DNA from 4 places in the Franconibacter pulveris genome. Region 2 is predicted to be linked to each of the others. Evidence: predicted binding sites of a transcription regulator. Region 2 holds the regulator's gene; each other region holds the start of a gene.
The links. Region 2 encodes CRP, which controls carbon source genes, mostly activating them, when cyclic AMP is high. Its sites were predicted from a motif close to ATGTGANNNNNNTCACAT; they were not measured.

Region 1: the regulator CRP is predicted to act here: its motif matches at 2,056-2,073, upstream of adhE (bifunctional acetaldehyde-CoA/alcohol dehydrogenase).
Region 3: the regulator CRP is predicted to act here: its motif matches at 2,084-2,101, upstream of ACU4F7_RS21260 (glutathione S-transferase).
Region 4: the regulator CRP is predicted to act here: its motif matches at 1,707-1,724, upstream of pth (aminoacyl-tRNA hydrolase).

The regions. Positions count from the first base shown of each region.
Region 1 is NZ_CM165555.1:2,652,163-2,655,296, reverse strand. It holds gene adhE (bifunctional acetaldehyde-CoA/alcohol dehydrogenase) at 1-1,839, opposite strand, end outside; gene ACU4F7_RS12545 (YchE family NAAT transporter) at 2,332-2,958, shown strand.
Region 2 is NZ_CM165555.1:4,263,491-4,266,624, reverse strand. It holds gene ACU4F7_RS20230 (YccS/YhfK family putative transporter) at 1-791, opposite strand, end outside; gene crp (cAMP-activated global transcriptional regulator CRP) at 856-1,488, opposite strand; gene ACU4F7_RS20220 (OsmC family protein) at 1,797-2,201, shown strand; gene ACU4F7_RS20215 (phosphoribulokinase) at 2,223-3,092, opposite strand.
Region 3 is NZ_CM165555.1:4,510,429-4,513,562, forward strand. It holds gene selA (L-seryl-tRNA(Sec) selenium transferase) at 1-1,170, opposite strand, end outside; gene ACU4F7_RS21260 (glutathione S-transferase) at 1,293-1,901, opposite strand; gene ACU4F7_RS21265 (PTS mannitol transporter subunit IICBA) at 2,403-3,134, shown strand, end outside.
Region 4 is NZ_CM165555.1:2,719,613-2,722,746, reverse strand. It holds gene ychF (redox-regulated ATPase YchF) at 1-808, opposite strand, end outside; gene pth (aminoacyl-tRNA hydrolase) at 949-1,533, opposite strand; gene ychH (stress-induced protein YchH) at 1,807-2,076, shown strand; gene ACU4F7_RS12830 (MerR family transcriptional regulator) at 2,210-3,134, shown strand, end outside.

The DNA.
Region 1 (3,134 bases), 1.6 Mb from region 2:
ATCAGTAACCACGGCGAACGGAGTTACTTCAGAACCGGTACCGGAAGTGGTGGTGACGGCGATCATTTTCGCTTTCACACCCATTTTCGGGAATTTGTAGATGCGTTTACGGATATCCATAAAGCGCAGCGCCAGTTCTTCGAAATGGGTTTCCGGATGCTCATACATCACCCACATGATCTTCGCGGCGTCCATCGGAGAACCGCCACCCAGTGCGATGATAACGTCCGGCTTGAAGGAGTTAGCCAGTTCAGCGCCTTTACGAACAACGCTCAGGGTCGGATCCGCTTCAACTTCAAAGAACACTTCGGTTTCGACGCCTGCTGCTTTCAGCACGGAGGTTATCTGATCAGCGTAACCATTGTTGAACAGGAAGCGGTCAGTCACGATCATGGCGCGTTTGTGACCATCAGTAATCACTTCATCCAGCGCGATAGGCAGAGAGCCGCGGCGGAAGTAGATAGATTTCGGAAGTTTATGCCACAACATGTTCTCAGCTCGCTTGGCAACGGTTTTCTTGTTGATCAGGTGCTTCGGACCCACGTTTTCAGAGATGGAGTTACCGCCCCAGGAACCGCAACCCAGCGTCAAAGAAGGCGCCAGCTTGAAGTTATAGAGGTCACCGATACCGCCCTGCGACGCCGGGGTATTAATGAGAATACGCGCGGTTTTCATCATTTGACCAAAGTGCGCGACACGTTGCGGCTGGTTATCCTGGTCGGTGTACAGGCAGGAGGTATGACCGATACCGCCCATCGCAACCAGTTTTTCCGCTTTCACTACAGCGTCTTCGAAGTCTCTCGCGCGGTACATGGCGAGGGTCGGGGAGAGCTTCTCGTGGGCGAACGGTTCGCTTTCATCCACGAGGGTTACTTCGCCGATCAAAATCTTAGTGCCAGCCGGTACGATGATGCCTGCCATTTCAGCAATCTTGGTGGCAGGCTGGCCTACGATAGCCGCGTTCAGGCCGCCATTTTTCAGGATGATATCCTGAACGGCTTTCAGCTCTTTGCCCTGAAGCAGATAGCCGCCATGGGTGGCGAAACGTTCGCGCACAGCGTCATACACAGAATCAACAACGACAACGGACTGTTCAGATGCGCAGATAACGCCGTTATCGAAGGTTTTGGACATCAGGATGGACGCCACGGCACGTTTGATATCGGCGGTTTCGTCGATAACGACTGGCGTGTTGCCAGCGCCTACGCCGATTGCCGGTTTGCCTGAGCTGTATGCGGCTTTCACCATACCCGGGCCACCGGTGGCGAGGATAAGGTTGATATCCGGGTGGTGCATCAGTTGGTTAGAAAGCTCAACTGAAGGCTCGTCGATCCAGCCGATAATGTCTTTTGGCGCACCAGCAGCAATTGCCGCCTGAAGCACGATATCGGCTGCTTTATTGGTGGCGTTTTTCGCACGCGGGTGCGGAGAGAAAATGATAGCGTTGCGCGTTTTAAGGCTAATGAGCGCTTTAAAAATTGCGGTGGATGTCGGGTTAGTCGTTGGAACGATACCGCAGATGATGCCAGTGGGTTCGGCGATAGTGATAGTGCCGAAGGTATCGTCTTCTTCCAGGATGCCGCAGGTTTTCTCGTCTTTGTAGGCGTTGTAGATATATTCTGAAGCGAAGTGGTTTTTAATCACTTTATCTTCGACGATACCCATGCCGGATTCGGCAACGGCCATTTTAGCGAGGGGGATGCGAGCATCTGCGGCGGCCAGAGCGGCTGCGCGGAAGATTTTATCGACCTGTTCTTGAGTAAAGTTGGCGTATTCACGCTGGGCTTTTTTTACGCGCTCGACGAGGGCGTTAAGTTCAGCGACATTAGTAACGGCCATAATGCTCTCCTGATAATGTTAAACTCTTTTAGTAAACCAGCTGTTCGAAGCGCTTATAGAGCAAGACCAAACAGCACGCGTAACAGACAGGATGTGACAACGCAATAGCAAATGACACCACGCTGATTTACTAAAAGAGCCTTACCCTCACAGCACTAAAGGTCGCTGTTATTTCCCTGGCGGCGTAATCAGGTTACTCACTTCTGAGTAGGCAAAACGTGATCAGGATCAATTTATATCCATGCTGACTCCTTTCAGCAGGCCATATTTCAGTATTACAGCATTGTGTAATAGCTTAGCTACAGCGTATATAAATTACGTTACCATAATTACAACAAATAAATAACAAGAGCGGTTCGTTTTCCTGAAAAAGGAATAAGAAGAATATTGCCCTGCGGATCAGCGTAGCGTACGTGGGCCTTTTCCTTTACATTACGCGAGTCTTTTGCATGGCTCATTTCTGGAGTTCTTGTGGCCCACTCTTTCTTAGATATGCCAACCTACTTTAAGTTCTTTATCGGGCTCTTTGCGCTGGTTAACCCGGTTGGGATTATCCCCGTCTTTATTAGCATGACCAGTTACCAAACCGCGGTGGCCCGTAATAAGACGAACCTTACTGCCAACCTCTCTGTCGCCATCATTCTGTGGACGTCGCTTTTTCTGGGCGATGCCATCCTGCAATTGTTCGGTATTTCTATAGATTCCTTCCGTATCGCGGGCGGCATACTGGTTGTCACTATCGCTATGTCGATGATTAGCGGCAAACTGGGCGAGGATAAGCAAAACAAACAAGAGAAATCAGAAACCGCGATTCGTGAGAGCGTGGGCGTTGTGCCGCTGGCGCTTCCTTTGATGGCCGGACCGGGCGCGATCAGTTCAACTATCGTCTGGGGAACGCGTTATCACAGCCTGGGTTATATGGTGGGGTTTTCACTGGCCATCGCTGTTTTTGCCCTCTGCTGTTGGGGCGTTTTCCGTCTGGCTCCGTGGCTTGTGCGCTTGCTTGGTCAGACCGGAATTAACGTGATAACACGTATTATGGGGCTGTTGCTCATGGCCCTTGGCATCGAATTTATTGTGACGGGTTTGAAAGCTATCTTTCCAGGTTTGCTTAATTAAATCGCTTTCATTTGAAAAAGCGGAGCTCCGGCTCCGCTTTTTTTTGCGACTTCATTAGCATTTCGTCTTGTTTTCGACCAAATGCAACATCGTCATAGCAAAAAAGAATGCATAAGGTTAATTATTTAAAATCAATGCCTTATTAATAATTACTCTTAACTGGCGTGCAGAAACAG
Region 2 (3,134 bases):
ACCGCCTCGGCGTGGCTGCGCTCCACCAACTTTTGCACCTCCTCCGGCTGATGCAGGCTGACCGAAATATGCTCCTGCAAATCCAGCGCCATCTGGAAGGTGCGCAGCAGACGCTTATAGCCGCTCTGTTTCCCGGCCGCCAGCATGTGCAACTGTTGATAGCACTGGCTGATAAGGTCCACTACTTTTTGTTGATGCGTAAGCAGCGGGGGCAGGGCAGTTTCCGGGTCGGTATGCTGCGTCAGCAGGTTATATTTCGCTTCGCAATAGTCCGCCAACTGGCGATACAGCAGGCTTAGCGACTCGCGAAGCGGCTGCTCGCGCCACAGCCAGAACCAGAACCAGTTAAACAGCCCGTACCAGAGCGTGCCGAAAATATAGAGCAGGATAGGCTCCCAGACTGGCATGTTCCCCGCGAGGCTTAGCGTAAAAATGGCGGCGATAAGCGAAGCGGGCAGCAACCGGGCATGCAGCGAGCTTATCTCCGCCGTCACGCCAAGCAGCAGCGCCATGCCTAAAAAGATAAGCGGCAGCGGCAGATTGTTCGCCAGTAACAGTTGCACGGTAAAACTGCTGACGGCAAAGAGCGAAGCGCCGACCGCCAGACGTTTGAAAAAGCGCTTGTGGGGCGTGTCGAGCCCGGCGATGTTGCAGCAGGCAGGCACCAGCGAAAAAAGCAGGCCCTGTTGCAGATGGCCCAGCAGCAACCCAACCGCCACCGGCAGACACAGGATCAGCGTCTGACGCAGGGCGTAGTTCACTTCCGGGTGATAAATGAGACGGCGAAACATAGAGGTAAGTGTAGAAACAAAAACGGCGTGTTACCGAAGCGACACGCCGTTTTTTTATGGCGGTTTAGCGGGTGCCGTAAACCACGATGGTCTTACCGTGCGCGGAGATCAGGTTTTGATCTTCGAGCATTTTCAGGATGCGACCGACGGTTTCGCGGGAGCAACCCACAATCTGGCCGATTTCCTGACGGGTGATTTTAATTTGCATGCCGTCGGGATGGGTCATGGCGTCCGGCTGTTTCGCCAGGTTGAGCAACGTCTGGGCGATGCGGCCCGTCACGTCGAGGAACGCCAGGTTGCCGACTTTTTCAGAGGTGACTTGCAGACGACGCGCCATCTGCGAAGAGAGGCGCATCAGGATGTCCGGGTTCACCTGGATAAGCTGGCGGAATTTCTTATAGGAAATCTCGGCGACTTCGCAAGCAGTCTTGGCGCGAACCCAGGCGCTGCGCTCCTGGCCCTCTTCAAACAGGCCCAGTTCGCCGATAAAGTCTCCCTGATTCAGATACGAGAGGATCATCTCCTTGCCCTCTTCGTCTTTGATCAGCACTGCCACTGAGCCTTTAACGATGTAATACAACGTTTCCGCTTTTTCACCCTGGTGAATCAGCGTGCTCTTCGATGGGTACTTATGAATGTGGCAATGTGACAAGAACCATTCGAGAGTCGGGTCTGTTTGCGGTTTGCCAAGCACCATGCGCTGTTATCCTCTGTTTAAACTGGCTCCAAAGACGGGGCGCGGGTCCCCCATCTGGCTTTGCAATCATTATCTTCCCGCATCCCGGGAAGTTGGCTGTCCATGTCGTCGCAGCCGGTAAATTGTCTTGTCCTCTGCATACATGCATAACATCAATGTATCGCCGCAGCATCCAGACTGTTTTAGCATAGCTTTTCATGGGTGTCTTCTATTGTCTCGTTTCAGCTTGACGCAGGTCGCCCTTCCGTTGCCTCTTTCGTAACTGGCGCGTAATCTGTCAAAAATTTTTATACATCGGAGTGATGATTATGCAGGCACGAGTAAAGTGGGTTGAGGGATTGACGTTTCTGGGCGAATCCGCTTCAGGGCACCAAATCCTGATGGACGGTAATTCCGGCGATAAAGCGCCAAGCCCGATGGAAATGGTGCTGATGGCGGCAGGCGGTTGCAGCGCTATCGACGTGGTGTCTATTTTGCAAAAAGGGCGTCATGACGTTCAGGATTGCGAAGTGAAACTGACCTCAGAACGCCGCGAAGAGGCGCCGCGTTTGTTCACTCACATTAACCTGCACTTTATCGTAACGGGTAAGGCGCTGAAGGAGGCGGCTGTGGCGCGCGCGGTGGATCTCTCCGCTGAGAAATATTGCTCTGTGGCGCTGATGCTCGGCAAAGCGGTCAACATCACCCACTCTTATGAAGTGGTGGAAGCCTGACGCGGGGCGGCGTCAGCCGCCTTATTCAATTTTTTTCCCTTCCATCAATCGCTGCACCAGCGGCAGCATAATTAATTCCATCGCCAGCCCCATCTTGCCGCCGGGAACGACAAGCGTATTGATGTGAGAAATGAAAGAACCCTGAAGCATGGCGAGCAGCCAGGGGTAATCAATCCCTTCAAGGTTGCGAAAGTGGATAACCACAAAGCTTTCATCGAGCGAAGGAATGCCTTTCGCCGCGAAGGGGTTAGACGTATCCACCGTCGGCACGCGCTGGAAATTAATATGGGTGCGGGAAAACTGCGGCGTGATGTAGTTAATGTAATCTTCCATTGATCGCACCACGGAATCCATCACCGCCTCGCGTGAATGCCCTCGCTCGCTGGTATCGCGAATCAGCTTTTGGATCCACTCAAGGTTGACGATAGGCACTACGCCCACCAGCAAATCTACATGCTGCGCCACGTTGTGATGCGGCGTGACCACGCCGCCGTGCAGCCCTTCATAAAACAGCACGTCGGTAGGCTCCGGCAGCGGCTGCCAGGGCGTAAAGGTGCCCGGCACCTGGTTCCACGGCACCGCTTCATCATAGGTATGCAGGTATTTGCGCGATTTCCCCTGGCCGCTGCGGCCATACTCGATAAAGGTTTGTTCAAGCAGGCCAAAGTCGTTGGCGTCGGGGCCAAAATAGCTGATATGCCGGCCTAAATCGCGCGCCTTGCGGATAGCCATATCCATTTCCGGGCGCGTATAGCGGTGAAAGCTGTCGCCTTCCACTTCCGCGGCATGAAGGTGTAGTTGAGCGAAGATCTTACGAAACGCAAGGCTGGTGGTGGTCGTGCCTGCGCCGCTGGAACCTGTAACGGCGATAACCGGGTGTCTTGATGACATAGCGAGAACTCCATGGATACGCGAAAAAGGTACGCCACTGAC
Region 3 (3,134 bases), 250 kb from region 2:
ACAAGGCACCGCCTGGACGGTGAACTCCGCCTCATACCGCGCCTGCAAAGCTGGCAACAGCCGCCGCGCCTGCTCATTGATTGCGTCGGCGCTGCGGGTTAACAGGCGCAGCGTAGGCAGCGTTTCCGTCAGCGTTTCAGGGTGCAGATAAAGACGAAGCGTCGCCTCCAGCGCCGCCAGCGTCATCTTGTCGGCGCGCAGCGCGCGCTTGAGCGGGTGCGCCTGCAGACGTTCGATAAGTGCCCTTTTGCCGACGATGATTCCCGCCTGCGGGCCGCCGAGCAGCTTGTCGCCGGAAAAACTCACCAGGCTTACCCCCGCCGCGATAAGCGCCTGCGGCATCGGCTCTTTCGGCAGGCCGTACTCGCTTAAATCGATAAGTGAGCCGCTGCCGAGATCGGCAATCACCGGCACCCCAAGCTCTTCGCCGAGCGCCGCCAGTTCGGTCTCCTCCACCGCTTTGGTGAAGCCTTCAATAACGTAATTGCTGGTATGCACCTTCATCAGCAGCGCGGTATTTTCTCCCACCGCCTGGCGATAATCTTTCAGGTGCGTGCGGTTAGTGGCGCCCACTTCCACGAGCCTGCACCCCGCCTGGCGCATGACATCCGGAATACGGAACGCGCCGCCAATTTCCACCAGCTCGCCGCGGGAAACCACCACCTCCTGGCCTGCCGCCGTGGCGGCCAACATCAGCAGCACCGCCGCCGCGTTGTTATTGACGATACAGGCGTCTTCCGCGCCGGTGAGTTGACAAAGCAGGTCGGCCAGCGCCCGGTCGCGGTGGCCGCGTCCGGCGCCGTCGAGATCGTATTCCAGCGTAACGGGGGACTGCATCGCCTGCATAACGGCGTCTACCGCCGTCTGCGCCTGCAAAGCGCGGCCAAGATTGGTATGCAGCACCGTGCCTGAGAGGTTGTAAACCGGGCGTAGCGCGCTTTGCGTGCGGCTCTGGAGGCGAGCAACCGTCTCTTTCGCCCAGTCGGCGCACCAGTCGGGCAGCGTCTGGCTTTCGCGAATGGTCTGCCGCGCTTCATCCTGCAATGTGCGCAGGATACCCACGACCTGGCTGTGTCCGTAGCTGTCGAGCACGGGTTGAAACGCCGCAGCGCGCAGCAGCCGGTCCGTGGCGGGCAGCTGGCTGTAAAGTGAAGAAGTCTGGCTTGTCATGAAAAATGTAGGTTGGCTGAATTTAGCGCTAATCTACCACCAAATAACGGGAGATTCAGTTGCCGTAGCGCTTTACGCGAAGCCCGGCGCGTTTACGCCGGGAGGTAAGGGAAAGGAGAGCTTCAGGTTTTCGGCGGCTCGGTACGGGCGAAGCTTTCGCGCTGGAATAAGGTTTCCACCAGCTTTACCAGATGAGGTCGATTAACGCACCAGCCCGGCGAAACGCGGCGGAAGTTAAGATAGCCGATGGCGCAGCCTGCCGCGATGGTCGCGACAGAAAGGTTATCCGCGCTCAGCGTGCCGTTGGCGGCATGCTGCTCCAGCGCATCAAGCGCACGGCTGATTTTCTCCCGCTGGCGCAGCAGCTCCGTTTCCGACTGTTGCGCTGCCGGGCGCTGCAGTTCACGTACATGGACCAGCCCGGCGTCCATCACGCCATCGGCCAGCGCTTCCAGTTGACGCACTTTCAACGCCTCATGCGGGTCGCGCGGCAGCAGGGCTGGCTCAGCCTCGAGCAGTTCCAGGTATTCGGCGATAATCGACGAATCGAACCACTGCTCGCCGCTGTCGGTCACCAGCGCAGGCACCTTGCCTAACGGGTTGTATTGCGCCACTCCGCTTTGCTCCGCGTAAGGCGATTCATTAACAAACTCGAAGGTAATGCCTTTCTCCAGCAGAATGACCGAGATTTTCCGGACAAACGGGCTGGTGTAACTACCGATAAGCTTCATGGCCTGCTCCTTTATGCGTCAACGCCGACAGTGGCTAAGTATGGCTCAGGTTACGTTAAAAGCAGGCGGGCGGGAACGCGCTATACGGAGGCCGGGTACATGCGTAATAAAATTACAGCGCGGCAATGCGCCGCCAGGCAGTTTGCGGTCGATCACAGAGCATAAAAAGAAGGAAAAATCGCATGTGATTCAGATCACAAAATAAAAACAAAAACGCCACATAAAAATGTGACTATATTCACGTTTTCATCGTTTTTACGTTCATAAATTCGCCATCGTTCTTTTTTTACACGAATGTTTTGTGATGGACATCACTAAATAAGCCCCTGATACCCCTCGCTTCATGTGATATGGATCACACTTAAACCCACCATCTGGACAGTTGCCTTATTCGGTGCCAGATTCGCGTCATCCAGAGCATTCGGCCGGCTACCTCTGCCGCCACGTTAACAATAAACCTCGGGCTGCTGGCCTGCGCGTAACCATAAGAAGGGGTGTTTTATGTCATCCGATATCAAGATCAAAGTGCAAAGCTTTGGTCGTTTTCTCAGCAATATGGTAATGCCCAATATCGGCGCGTTTATCGCGTGGGGTATTATCACCGCATTATTTATTCCGACTGGGTGGCTGCCGAACGAGACGCTGGCGAAGCTCGTGGGTCCGATGATCACCTATCTGCTGCCCCTGCTTATCGGTTATACCGGCGGCCGTCTGGTTGGCGGCGACCGCGGCGGCGTAGTAGGCGCTATCACCACCATGGGCGTTATCGTTGGCGCCGACATGCCGATGTTCCTCGGCGCGATGATCGCCGGCCCGCTGGGCGGCTGGGCGATTAAACATTTCGACAGCTGGGTTGACGGCAAAATCAAATCCGGTTTCGAAATGCTGGTGAACAACTTCTCCGCTGGCATCATCGGCATGATCCTGGCGATTCTGGCGTTCCTTGGCATCGGTCCGGCTGTTGAAGTTCTCTCCAAAGCGCTGGCTGCGGGCGTAAACTTCATGGTGGTTCACGACATGCTGCCGCTGGCGTCCATCTTTGTTGAGCCGGCGAAAATCCTGTTCCTTAACAACGCCATCAACCACGGCATCTTCTCGCCGCTGGGCATTCAGCAGTCTCACGAACTTGGCAAGTCTATCTTCTTCCTGATTGAAGCTAACCCGGGTCCGGGGATGGGCGTGCTGCTGGCTTACATTTTCTTCGGTCGCGGCAGCGCTAAACAGTCTGCTGGC
Region 4 (3,134 bases), 1.5 Mb from region 2:
TTACACGGTTCAGGCCCGGCTCTTCCAGACCCAGCTCCTGCATGAACTCGTCGCGCTCTTCATCGTCCAGCTCGGCGATGTCCGCTTCTACCGCCGCGCATACCGGCACCACGACGGAACCTTCCGCTTCGGCGATTTCACGCACTTTGTCCAGGTACGGGTTGTTTTCAAAACCGTCTTCGTTAACGTTGGCGATGTACATGGTCGGCTTGAGGGTCAGGAAGCTCAGGTAACGCACCAGCTCCTTCTCTTCTTTGCTCAGGTTGAGCGCGCGCAGCATGCCGGCGTTTTCCAGCTGCGGCAAACATTTTTCCAGCACCGCCAGCTCGGCTTTGGCGTCTTTGTCGCCGCCTTTCGCCTTTTTAGAAATACGGTGGATCGCGCGCTCGCAGGTATCGAGGTCCGCCAGCGCCAGTTCGGTGTTGATGGTGTCGATATCTTCCGCCGGATCCACTTTGCCGGAAACGTGAATGATATTGTCATTCTCAAAGCAGCGCACCACGTGGCCGATAGCTTCGGTTTCACGGATGTTCGTCAGGAACTGGTTGCCGAGGCCTTCGCCTTTGGAGGCGCCCTTCACCAGACCGGCGATATCGACAAACTCCATCGTGGTCGGCAGGATGCGCTGGGGCTTCACGATTTCCGCGAGCTTGTCCAGACGCGGATCGGGCATAGGAACGACGCCGGTGTTCGGCTCAATGGTACAGAACGGGAAGTTGGCTGCCTCGATTCCCGCTTTGGTCAGCGCATTGAACAGGGTGGATTTACCGACGTTCGGCAAGCCGACGATACCGCATTTGAATCCCATGGTTTAAATCACCTTAATTTCTTGATAATCAGGGGGTTAGAAATAACCCGATGATGGAAAAAAACAAACTTTGCCTATTATACACGTAACAGAGGTCCAACGGGCGGAGAAATCACCCCGCGGCGTGGTTAAAACCCCTTTTATTGCGCTTTAAAGGTGTGAAGGCGGTTGGTGGCTTTGGTTAACCCATCCTGAAGCCAGATTTCGGTGCAGCGCGCCGCTTCGTCAACGGCGTCATCTATCAGCTTCTGTTCGCTCACAGGCGGTTTGCCCAGCACAAAACCGACAACCTTGTTTTTATCGCCAGGATGGCCGATTCCAATCCGTAAGCGATGAAAGTTAGGGTTATTGCCCAGTTTGCTGATGATGTCTTTCAGGCCGTTGTGTCCGCCATGACCGCCGCCGAGCTTGAACTTCGCCACGCCTGGCGGCAAATCCAGTTCGTCATGCGCGACCAGAATTTCATCCGGTGCGATGCGGTAGAACGTCGCCATCGCCGCCACCGCTTTGCCGCTCAGGTTCATAAAAGTGGTCGGCACCAGCAGACGAACATCGTTGCCCGCAAGCGTCAGGCGCGAGGTATAGCCGAAAAATTTGGCTTCCTCTTTCAGCGGCGCACGGTGGCGTTCCGCCAGTAAGTCTACATACCATGCCCCGGCGTTATGGCGCGTTGCCGTATACTCGGCGCCCGGGTTCGCCAGGCCGACAATCAGTTTAATCGTCACGTTATTGTTCCTGAAAAGCGCTAAATTCGCGGCGTAGTTTACTGTGACGCCTGGCAAATCACAAAGCGCAACAGGCCATGTGAATGAATTTGAATAGTCGCAACGCGTAATAATTAGAATTTCAATTTGATCAGGGGCTTATTTGTAAAGTTTTGTGAGAGATATATCCAGAATTGTGACCTGACCCTCATCGGCTACCTATAAGCGTTACCTATACTTTACACACAAGGAGAGGGGGCATTCCCCATCAACCCATTTACCTGGAGGTGACCTGTGAGACGCAAAAACGCTTCATTACTTGGTAATTTTCTGATGGGGTTGGGGCTCGTTGTTATGGTTGTCGGCGTCGGCTATTCCATCCTCAACCAGCTTCCACAGCTGCAACTGCCGCAATTCTTCGCCCACGGCGCGGTACTGAGCATTTTTGTCGGCGCGGTGTTATGGCTGGCTGGCGCGCGCGTAGGCGGCCATGAGCAGGTATGCGACCGCTACTGGTGGGTGCGACACTTTGATAAGCGCTGCCAGCGCAATCAACACCGGTAACGTTAACGCCCCCACGGCGAGAAAAAACGGCTTTTGCAAAGAGGCCGTTTTTTTTATGCTTTTCGGCTTGACCCTCACGTTACGTAAGACATCACACTTCGCCGTGAAGCAGCAAAACAGGAGCTACGACAAGATGTTAATACAGGTAGGCGAACTGGCCCGGCGCGCCGGGATTACGGTTCGCGCGCTACACCACTACGAGTCGCAGGGCCTGCTGTTGCCTTCGGCCCGCACTGAGGCAGGTTACCGGCTTTATAACGCCCGGGATGTAGAGCGTTTGCATACCATCCAGGCATTAAGCCATATGGGACTGACGCTTGCCGAAGTGCGCGCCTGTCTGGAGAACCATTCGGTTGCCCTGACCGATATCATCGATCAGCAAATCGCCATGCTCGACAGCCAGATTTCACGCATCACTACGCTGCGCGAAAGACTGGAGGCATTGCAGAGCGACCTGAAAGCGGGGCAGGAGCCGAATCTCTCTGAATGGCTAATCACACTGGAGTTGATGAAAATGTACGATCGTTGGTTCAGTAAAGCAGAACTGGAAGCGCTGCCCTTTGCGAAAAAAGATCCGGCGCGGGAAAACGAATGGCTGCAGCTTGTGCAGCAGGTGAAGCAGCTGATAGCCCAGAACACGCCGCCGGAAGCGCCGCAGGCGCAGCGCCTCGCCACCCGCTGGATGGAGATGCTGGAGCGCGACACCGCCGGCAAACCCGATTTCCTGACGCGCCTGAACGAAATGCACGCCAAAGAGCCGCAGATGCAGGAGCAAACCGGCATTACGCCGGAGGTGATGGAGTATGTCACGCGGGCGTTTGCGGAATCAAAGCTGGCGATTTATCAGCGCTACCTTAACCCTGAAGAGTATGCTTACACTCGCGCCCACTATTTTGACCGCATGATGGAGTGGCCGCCGCTGGTGGCGAAGCTGCATGCGGCGCGGGCGAAAGGGATTGCGCCGGGAAGCGAAGAGGGTAAAGCGCTGGCGGCGAACTGGCTTGAACTTTTTACCTCGATTGCCGGCAACAATCCCCAGACCCATCAAAAATTCCGCG